One region of the Cysteiniphilum sp. GTC20157 genome, then DNA from elsewhere that is predicted to be linked to it. Evidence: riboswitches for the same ligand, from Rfam matches in the RefSeq annotation. Region 1 holds a riboswitch; the other holds the start of a gene.
What was found. Region 1 has a riboswitch for cobalamin ahead of nrdA (class 1a ribonucleoside-diphosphate reductase subunit alpha). Riboswitches for the same ligand answer to the same signal wherever they lie in the genome.

Region 1 (4,367 bases):
AAAACACTAAAGCAATACCTTTCAAAAACTCGCCCCCGGTTGGCGTAAACCCTTTATTCAATAACGGTTTAATCAAATACATCGCATAGGCATCACACGCCGAATAGATAATACTGCCAATGACTGAGATAAGTAATAATGGCCATAAGGATCTGACTTCCCATAGTAATCTCTTATACAAACTATAGGTTTTCTTATTCGCATTTTCAGAAACTTGCATATTTTTATCTTTATTTTATTTAAGAAGCCAAATTGTCACAGAGTTTACCTAAATTTACTGATAACATAAAGAATAAGCTTACTTAAGCAGTCATAAACATGAAAACGTATTTAGTCGGTGGCGCTGTCCGCGATCAATTATTAGAGCTCCCAGTCAAAGATAATGATTGGCTTGTGGTTGATGCCAAACAATCAGATATGCTAAAGCTTGGATTTATTCAGGTAGGTAAAAAATTTCCGGTGTTCTTGCATCCTGAAACACATGAGGAATATGCACTAGCACGCACTGAGACAAAAACAGGTCGCGGCTATCAAGCCTTTACATTCAATATTGATGAAGTGTCATTGATTGAAGACTTAAAACGACGAGATCTGACCATTAATGCCATGGCAATCGATGAGAATGGACAATTACACGACCCTTTTAATGGTCAAGAGGATATTAAAAACAAAAAACTCCGCCATGTTAGTGAGGCTTTTTCTGAGGACCCCTTACGTGTGCTGCGTGTTGCCCGCTTTGCTGCCAAGCTTCATTACCTTGGGTTTACCATTGCTGATGAAACGTTGAAACTTATGCAAACCATTATTGCTAATAACGAGCTTGAAGCATTATCTCACGAGCGTATTTTACAGGAGTTTACGCGCGCCTTAGGCACAACAAACTTTGAGATTTTCTTATCAACATTACAACAGCTAGGTGCCTTCAAACACATTCTTAAACCATTACAAACATTACCTATAAGTAGACTTGAGCCATTATTGAATGCTACCAAATTGCAATGTACAAATAACGATATCTTATTTGCTTTATTATTGACGCCTTTAGAAAGCGAGCAGGCACTTTTAGATGTATTAAATGAACTTAAGCCACCAAAAACCACGCAAACACTCTGCCTTAAGGTTTATCGTTATCATCGTTTTTTTAGTCAATTACAACAACATTCCGAAAAAGAAATATTGCAAGCTTTAAAGTCCATTGATGCACTGCGCAATAAATCAGCTTTTAACGATTTTCAGATCGCACTAAGACACCTTTATCACAACGACCCTCATGCGATATCTAATATCTGTTTAGTAGATAAAATTCAGAATAGATTAACAGAATATGATTATGGTTTAGCACTAAAAGATATTCGCAATAAGCAAACAATCGCTAAAACGGTGATGAAGATACAGCTACAGCTAATCAGAGAAACAATCAATAGTAACTTACCAAATTAAGTAGAAATAAAACTTTCGCTTTTCCTCACTAAAAACGATAGAATCCGATCTTATACCGCGCGTAAATTATTTTGCGGTGTTCGGTGTCAAAGAAGTTTTTGATGCCTTTGAGCGATTGAATTGTAGGTAATAGCTTGGACTATTGGCAAAATTCAATCGCTCAAAGGCGCGAGAAATTCAACGACAGAAATGCTGTAAAATGGTTTATGGGCGGTATACACATCGCTAATGGTTTGCGCGAATTTGCGCAACGCAAGAGGGAATCTGGTGTAACTCCAGAGCTGGCCCGCAGCGGTAATTGGAAACGAACGATACACATTGATTCTTACTTTCTGGGAGTCATTGAAATGCACTGATTGAAACAATTGGGAAGCAGTATCTAGTAGGAGTGTAGATGCGTCCATAAGCCCGAATATCTGCCATTGGTTAATGAATTTATATGTTAAAAAAGCTTTCGTGGAACAAAGCGCACATATGGTAGAGATACTTGATATTGGTTAATAAACAACAAACCAATAGCAATACATTTCTTGCTAACTTATGTCCTTCTTCCCGATTGCTCAGTTCAAATTAATCGCGGATAGAGGATAAAAAATGAATGTAAATGTCACCAAACGCTCAGGACGTTTAGAACCTGTTAATCTGGATAAAATTCATCGTGTGATCACATGGGCTGCTGAAGGCTTAGAAAATGTCTCGGTTTCCCAAGTTGAGTTGCAATCACATATTCAGTTGTATGAAGGCATGAAAACAGCTGATATTCAGGCGATTATCATCAAAACCGCTGCTGATTTAATCTCTGAAGAAACCCCAGACTATCAGTATATGGCAGCGCGCTTAGCAATCTTTCATTTACGCAAATTAGCTTATGGCGAATTTGAACCACCGCATTTATATGATCATGTGCAAGCAATGGTTAAAGCAAATAAATACGACATGCATTTACTTGATGACTACACTCGTGCTGAGTTTGAGCAAATGAATACACATATCGATCATTGGCGTGATATGAACTTCACCTATGCTGCGGTGAATCAAATGCAAGGCAAGTATCTGGTGCAAAATCGCGTCACTGGCAAGATTTACGAGACGCCACAAATGCTTTACATGCTTGTCAGTGCTTGTCTATTTTCACAACATGACAAGCAGACACGCATGCAATATGTACTTGATTTTTATGATGCGATTAGTCAATTTAAGTTGTCTTTACCCACCCCAATTATGGCAGGGGTACGCACACCAACACGACAATTTAGCTCATGTGTGTTGATTGATACTGATGATAGTTTAGATTCAATCAATGCTTCTGCATCTGCGATTGTCAAATATGTCTCACAACGCGCTGGCATTGGCATTAATGCCGGCAAAATTCGTGCATTAGGTAGCGAGATTCGCCAAGGCGAAGCGCTACACACTGGCTGCATCCCATTTTATAAATATTTCCAAACCGCAGTGAAATCATGTTCACAAGGGGGTGTGCGTGGTGGAGCGGCTACCTTGTTTTATCCACTGTGGCATTTAGAGGTTGAATCTCTCTTGGTGCTTAAAAATAACCGTGGTGTCGAGGATAACCGCATCCGCCACTTAGACTATGGTGTGCAGATCAACCGTTTGATGTATCAACGATTGATTGAGCAAAAAGATATAACACTATTTAGCCCTAGCGATGTACCGGGTTTATATGATGCTTTTTTTGCTGATCAAAATCAGTTTGAGAAGCTTTATATCACTGCAGAAAACACGCCAAACATCCGCAAAAAAACACTTAAAGCAAATGAGCTTTTCGCACTTGTTATGCAGGAGCGCGCACAAACGGGTCGTATTTATATTCAAAACGTTGATCACTGTAATACGCATTCAGCATTTAATGCACAGCTTGCTCCAATTAAACAATCTAATCTATGCATGGAGATCACTCTCCCTACCAAGCCTTTAGCACATATTTTTGATGACAAAGGTGAAATTGCACTGTGCACTTTATCCGCATTCAATTTAGGAGCACTTGATTCGCTTAATGAACTTGAGTATTTATCGACTTTAATTGTTAGCGCTTTAGATCATCTATTGGATTATCAAAACTATCCGTTAACATCAGCAGAGATTCCCGCAAAAGCGCGTCGTAGTTTAGGTGTAGGTGTTATTAACTTCGCCTATTACTTGGCTAAAAACCATGTTAAATACAGCGATGGCAGTGCCAATAAATTAACACACCAAACCTTTGAAGCTATTCAATATTATCTGCTTAAAGCGTCTAACCAGTTGGCACAAGAGAAAGGTGCTTGTAAATACTTCAATGAAACAAGCTACGCCCAAGGCTTATTACCGATTGATCATTACAAAAAAAGCATCGATGAGTTTGCTGACTTTTCACTGCAATATGATTGGGAAGCCTTGCGTCAAAGCATTCAACAACATGGTTTACGCAACTCAACCTTAAGTGCAATCATGCCATCGGAAACCTCATCGCAAATATCCAATGCCACTAACGGTATTGAGCCACCACGAGGGCTTGTTTCGATCAAACAAAGTAAAGATGGTGTATTAAAGCAAGTTGTCCCTGAGATTCAACACTTAAAATCTCACTATGAACTATTATGGCAAATGCCGAATAATATTGGTTATTTGCAGCTTTGCGCGATCATTCAGAAGTTTATCGATCAATCAATTTCAGCCAACACCAACTATGATCCACTTAAATTTAATGATCATAAAGTGCCAATGCAAACATTGATGTCTGATTTATTAATCGCTTATAAATATGGCTTAAAAACACTTTATTATCACAATACACGTGATCACGCCAAAGAAAGCAAAGCAGCAACTAATCATGCTGTGGAAATAGCCGATATCGATGAATGTGAATCAGGCGCTTGTAAAATATAATGCTTAACAAGGATAACAAACTAATATGACACAGAGTTACCATT
Region 2 (4,367 bases), 720 kb from region 1:
TTGGTTAATATATGCAAAAGCTTAGGTCCTTCGTGATGTTTAATGGTTTTTAAAGCTTCAACTAAAGCCTCAATATCATGTCCATCAATTGGCCCCACATAGTAAAAGTTAAGTGCTTCAAATAAATTAGCCGGTACAAACATCCCCTTGGCTTGGGTTTCCAAGCGTTTTGCCAACTCAAACGCACCAGGCAGTTTTTTAAGAAACTTTTTACCGGTTTCACGAATATTGTTATAGGTTGAACCAGAAAGAATTTTGGTCAAATGACTTGTAAGTGCACCAACATTCTCAGAAATAGACATTTCATTGTCATTTAATACAACCAAAACATCCGAGTGCATGCCTCCTGCATGGTTTAACGCCTCAAATGCCATACCTGCTGTTAGTGCGCCATCACCAATAATAGCAACGGATTTAGCAGATGATCCTTTCAATTTATCCGCTTCAGCCATACCTAAAGCCGCACCAATGGATGTACTTGAGTGCCCGACACCAAAGCTGTCATAAACACTTTCGCTGCGCTTAGGAAAGCCTGAAATGCCACCGGGCTTTTTAATCGTAATCAACTCATCCGCTCGCCCTGTTATAATCTTGTGTACATAGGTCTGATGCCCGACATCCCATACTAAGTGATCAATCGGTGTGTCATAGACATAATGCAAAGCAATAGTAAGCTCTAATGCTCCCAAGCTACTAGCGAAATGCCCACCTGAGACATCTAAAGTCTCAACAAGAAACGTCCGTATTTCACTAGCAAGACTATTTAATTGATGAATCGAGAGCTTGCGCAAATCGTAAGGCGAATTGATTTTGGATAACAATGGATAATTGGCACGATTTGTTTTTGACATAACAACAAGCAATGTGTCTATTTTAGTTCTGAGGCATAGTATCCTTTACTATGGCAGCTTTCTCAAGCAAAACCCTTAATATTCTTTGCTTTTAATGTTATTAATTCCATAGTCAATCGTGCCTCATGAGCCCCTAGATAGATCACTTAGGCTTCGACTCACGCTCAGCCAACGCAGCACCCCTCACCCGTGCAGCGTAAGCTGCACGAGCAATCCCACAAGGGGCGAGGTAACAAATTCGTGGGCGCATTGAAGCTTATTACAACTAAGTCCCCAAAAAGTTACTTGCCGTTCCCTGAGCGAAGTCGAAGGGAATGTAAAAAAAGTAAAGATATAAATTGGCTTCGACTCACGCTCAGCCAACGTTTGTAATCAATCACATTATTATCGTTCCCTGAGCTGAGTCGAAGGGAAAATAAAAATAAATGCCGTCTTGCCATTTGCACTAAAGCACTCTAATATCACCAGCTGTTAGGTGCGTGTGTTATAAAACACACGTTAAAAGGGAAATTGGTGTAAATCCAATACTGTACCCGCAACGGTAAACCACGGTGTTTTTGAGTATTCAAAATACCGCTTGCAATCATTCACTGGGCAACTGGGAAGAAGCATTTAGGTCAAGTCCGGAAACCTGCCTAATAATAATTCGTTTACGGGGATATAAACAGCAAAGAGGGCTCCATGCAACCATACCGTTTTCGCACATTAAGTGCCATCATACTATTTGCCATCGTTGGGCAACCAATATTTGCTGATCAGACAACTCAAAATGATCATCAAAATGCAAATGATGGTTCAGTGACTCAGTATACATTACCAACTATTGTTATCGACTACAGCAACCACTTAAAAAGTAACCAGCGCAAAACACCAAACACGGCTAACCATACGCTTAGCTCAACCATTAGCGTGTCTCTTATGCCAAATTATGCCAATCAAAGCATTGATCACACCATTGAGCAAAACGCTTGGGTTAACAGCAATAATAATAGTGCGGCAAATCCAAGTTTTTATTTGAAGGGGCAACGCGCTAGTGTGTTATTAAATGGCATCCCTCTGAATCAATTTAACTCACAAGCGCAAAATATTTCGTTAATTCCACAAAACAGCATTAAAAGCATAGAAATCAACCCAACGGCCAGTAGTGTGCTCTACGGCGGCATGGGTCTAGGCGGCACAATCGATATTGAACAGAAATTTATCGCCCAGAACCAATACACTATTGATTTATCTGGTAGCTACCCATTTGGCGTTGGCATTAATGTCTTTATTAATCAGCTATTGAATGATGACAAAACATGGAGTTTGCAGCTTGGCAACAGTAGTCAAAGCATTGATGGTTATCGCGATTACTCACGTAATAACAGCAATAGTGCCTATATTGCGTTAATGCATCAAACCAATACGCAAAAATTCACACTGAACTTTAGTGATAGTTACCAATATTTGCATTTCCCTGGCGCACTAAATCAACAGCAAAGTGATGATAATCCATGGCAAGCAAGTGGTGGCAAGGAAAAATATATTAACCACACCGTTAATACACAGCTTAATTTTGAACAAACACTTGATAAAGAATGGCAGTTTAGCGTCAAATCGCAATATCAACAGCAATGGGCTAACGCTATTTTTGCTGATTCAAACTATTCCTCTAAACAAGGCAGTAGCTTATTTTATTTACGCCCAAGTCTCATATTTGATAATGACTTTGTAAAAAACACATTCGGTAGCGAGTTTAATTATCAAACCTTTAGACAAAGTGCTACCATCGATAATGCGACACAAACCAATATTGCACTTTTTAATCAAAGTGACTTTACATTCAATCGCTATTGGCAAAGCGGTATCGGTGGACGTTTTGAGCATAGCTATACGAAAGGTGACTTTATCTCTAGTAATAACTCTGGTTCACAGGTGATTAATATTGGCGCAGGTGATATTTATCTGCAATACAATTGGAATAAATACTTTAATTCACGCGCTTCAGTTTCATATGCTTACCAGCTACCCTTTATCGATCAGTCTAATCTAACGCCAGGAGCAACACCAAGCTTTGGCTTAAATCCGCAAACGGCATGGATTTATCAGCTTGATAATACCTATAAAAACAATAAGTTGACTCTTAAGAATAGCAGTTACTGGATACTAATTAATAATCAGATTGATTATGATCCAAGTTTCAAAAGTGATAGCACACCTTTTGGAGCAAATATTAATCTACCGCCCACGCAAACGATTGGTAATTTATTCGCGCTTGATTACGCGTGGCTGTCGAGCTTAAGACTTGGCGGTAGTTTTGCTTTTAATTTAAATACGTTTAGATCCGGTTTTTTTGAGGATAGCAATAAAATTAACGTTGATATTAGCAACAATCAAGTCCCAGGACAGCCGCCTGTTACCGCTGAAATACACACACATTGGCAACTCAATGACAAGCTTTCATTTTGGCTACAAGAACAATATTATAGTAAAAGCTATGCTTATGGTGATTACACCAATACCCTTGCCAAGCAAAGTGGTTATTTCCTTACTAATCTTGGTGCCAAATATCAATTAACGCATTGGCAGTTTAATTTTAATATTTACAACCTATTTAATAAGTTCTATTACAATTATGTCTCAACCTATAATTTAAAAGATCTTAGCTATTATCCGGCTGACGGCATTGTGGCAATGCTTAATATTCAATATCAGTTTTAATTCCTTATGATGAAGCGTGCAACCCTGCTTTCATTGTTTTTGCATATAAGTGTTATCTTATTCATTGCTCTTTTATGCACGCTTGCCAAATATATTAACAACATACCTCAAAAGACGATTGATATTGCACTCACTAAAGAGAGTATCCCCGCACATATTGTTTATCTTAGCCAAAGCAAAGTAAGTGCTAACATTCCAAATAGTGTAACGAATATTAAACCAGCAACCGCTCAAATGAACATTTCAAAATCAACATCAAAAACAGCTTATACGCCGCTGACAACACATAACGCAAAACTTAAAATTGACAATAACCCACCAAAACAAATACAACCACTACATCGCGAAAACAAGAAGATTGAATCAACCAACTCATCAACTCAGTCGAGTAATAAAGATCATCATGTCATTGAGCTAAATACAACCTCAGCCACCTCTGCTTTTAGTAGCGCCGAAGAAATAAACAATATCATGTCAGAATTGCAAACTGCTTTAAGTAACTATCTTGCCAAACAACCAGCACCTGATCAATCCATCAGCGTGGTGATCACACTAACAATTAATGATAAAGGTACATTAGAAAAAATAAGTTTTTCCCCACCAGCACCTAAAGTTTTGCAAAATCTTTTAATTAATTTCTTGCAATCGCAAAATTATACACACAAACTTTTATTACCTCATAGTATTGATATTAATATTCCTTTGGAATTAATCGCTGCGTCTTCCAATTAAATATCAATCATTCCCTGAGAAAATAAGAACTCTTTTCAAATTATTGACCGTTCCCTGAGCCTGTCGAAGGGAGTATAAAGAAGA

Region 2: linked by a shared signal. The riboswitch ahead of ACZ5V8_RS05725 (TonB-dependent receptor) and the one ahead of nrdA (class 1a ribonucleoside-diphosphate reductase subunit alpha) in region 1 are both predicted to bind cobalamin.

What each region holds. Positions count from the first base shown of each region.
Region 1 covers NZ_AP044698.1:1,969,320-1,973,686, forward strand. The annotation lists gene msbA (lipid A export permease/ATP-binding protein MsbA) at 1-220, opposite strand, end outside; gene ACZ5V8_RS08880 (multifunctional CCA tRNA nucleotidyl transferase/2'3'-cyclic phosphodiesterase/2'nucleotidase/phosphatase) at 319-1,440, shown strand; cobalamin riboswitch at 1,653-1,878, shown strand; gene nrdA (class 1a ribonucleoside-diphosphate reductase subunit alpha) at 2,035-4,323, shown strand; gene nrdB (class Ia ribonucleoside-diphosphate reductase subunit beta) at 4,349-4,367, shown strand, end outside.
Region 2 covers NZ_AP044698.1:1,249,926-1,254,292, reverse strand. The annotation lists gene dxs (1-deoxy-D-xylulose-5-phosphate synthase) at 1-851, opposite strand, end outside; cobalamin riboswitch at 1,308-1,504, shown strand; gene ACZ5V8_RS05725 (TonB-dependent receptor) at 1,533-3,551, shown strand; gene ACZ5V8_RS05720 (hypothetical protein) at 3,558-4,283, shown strand.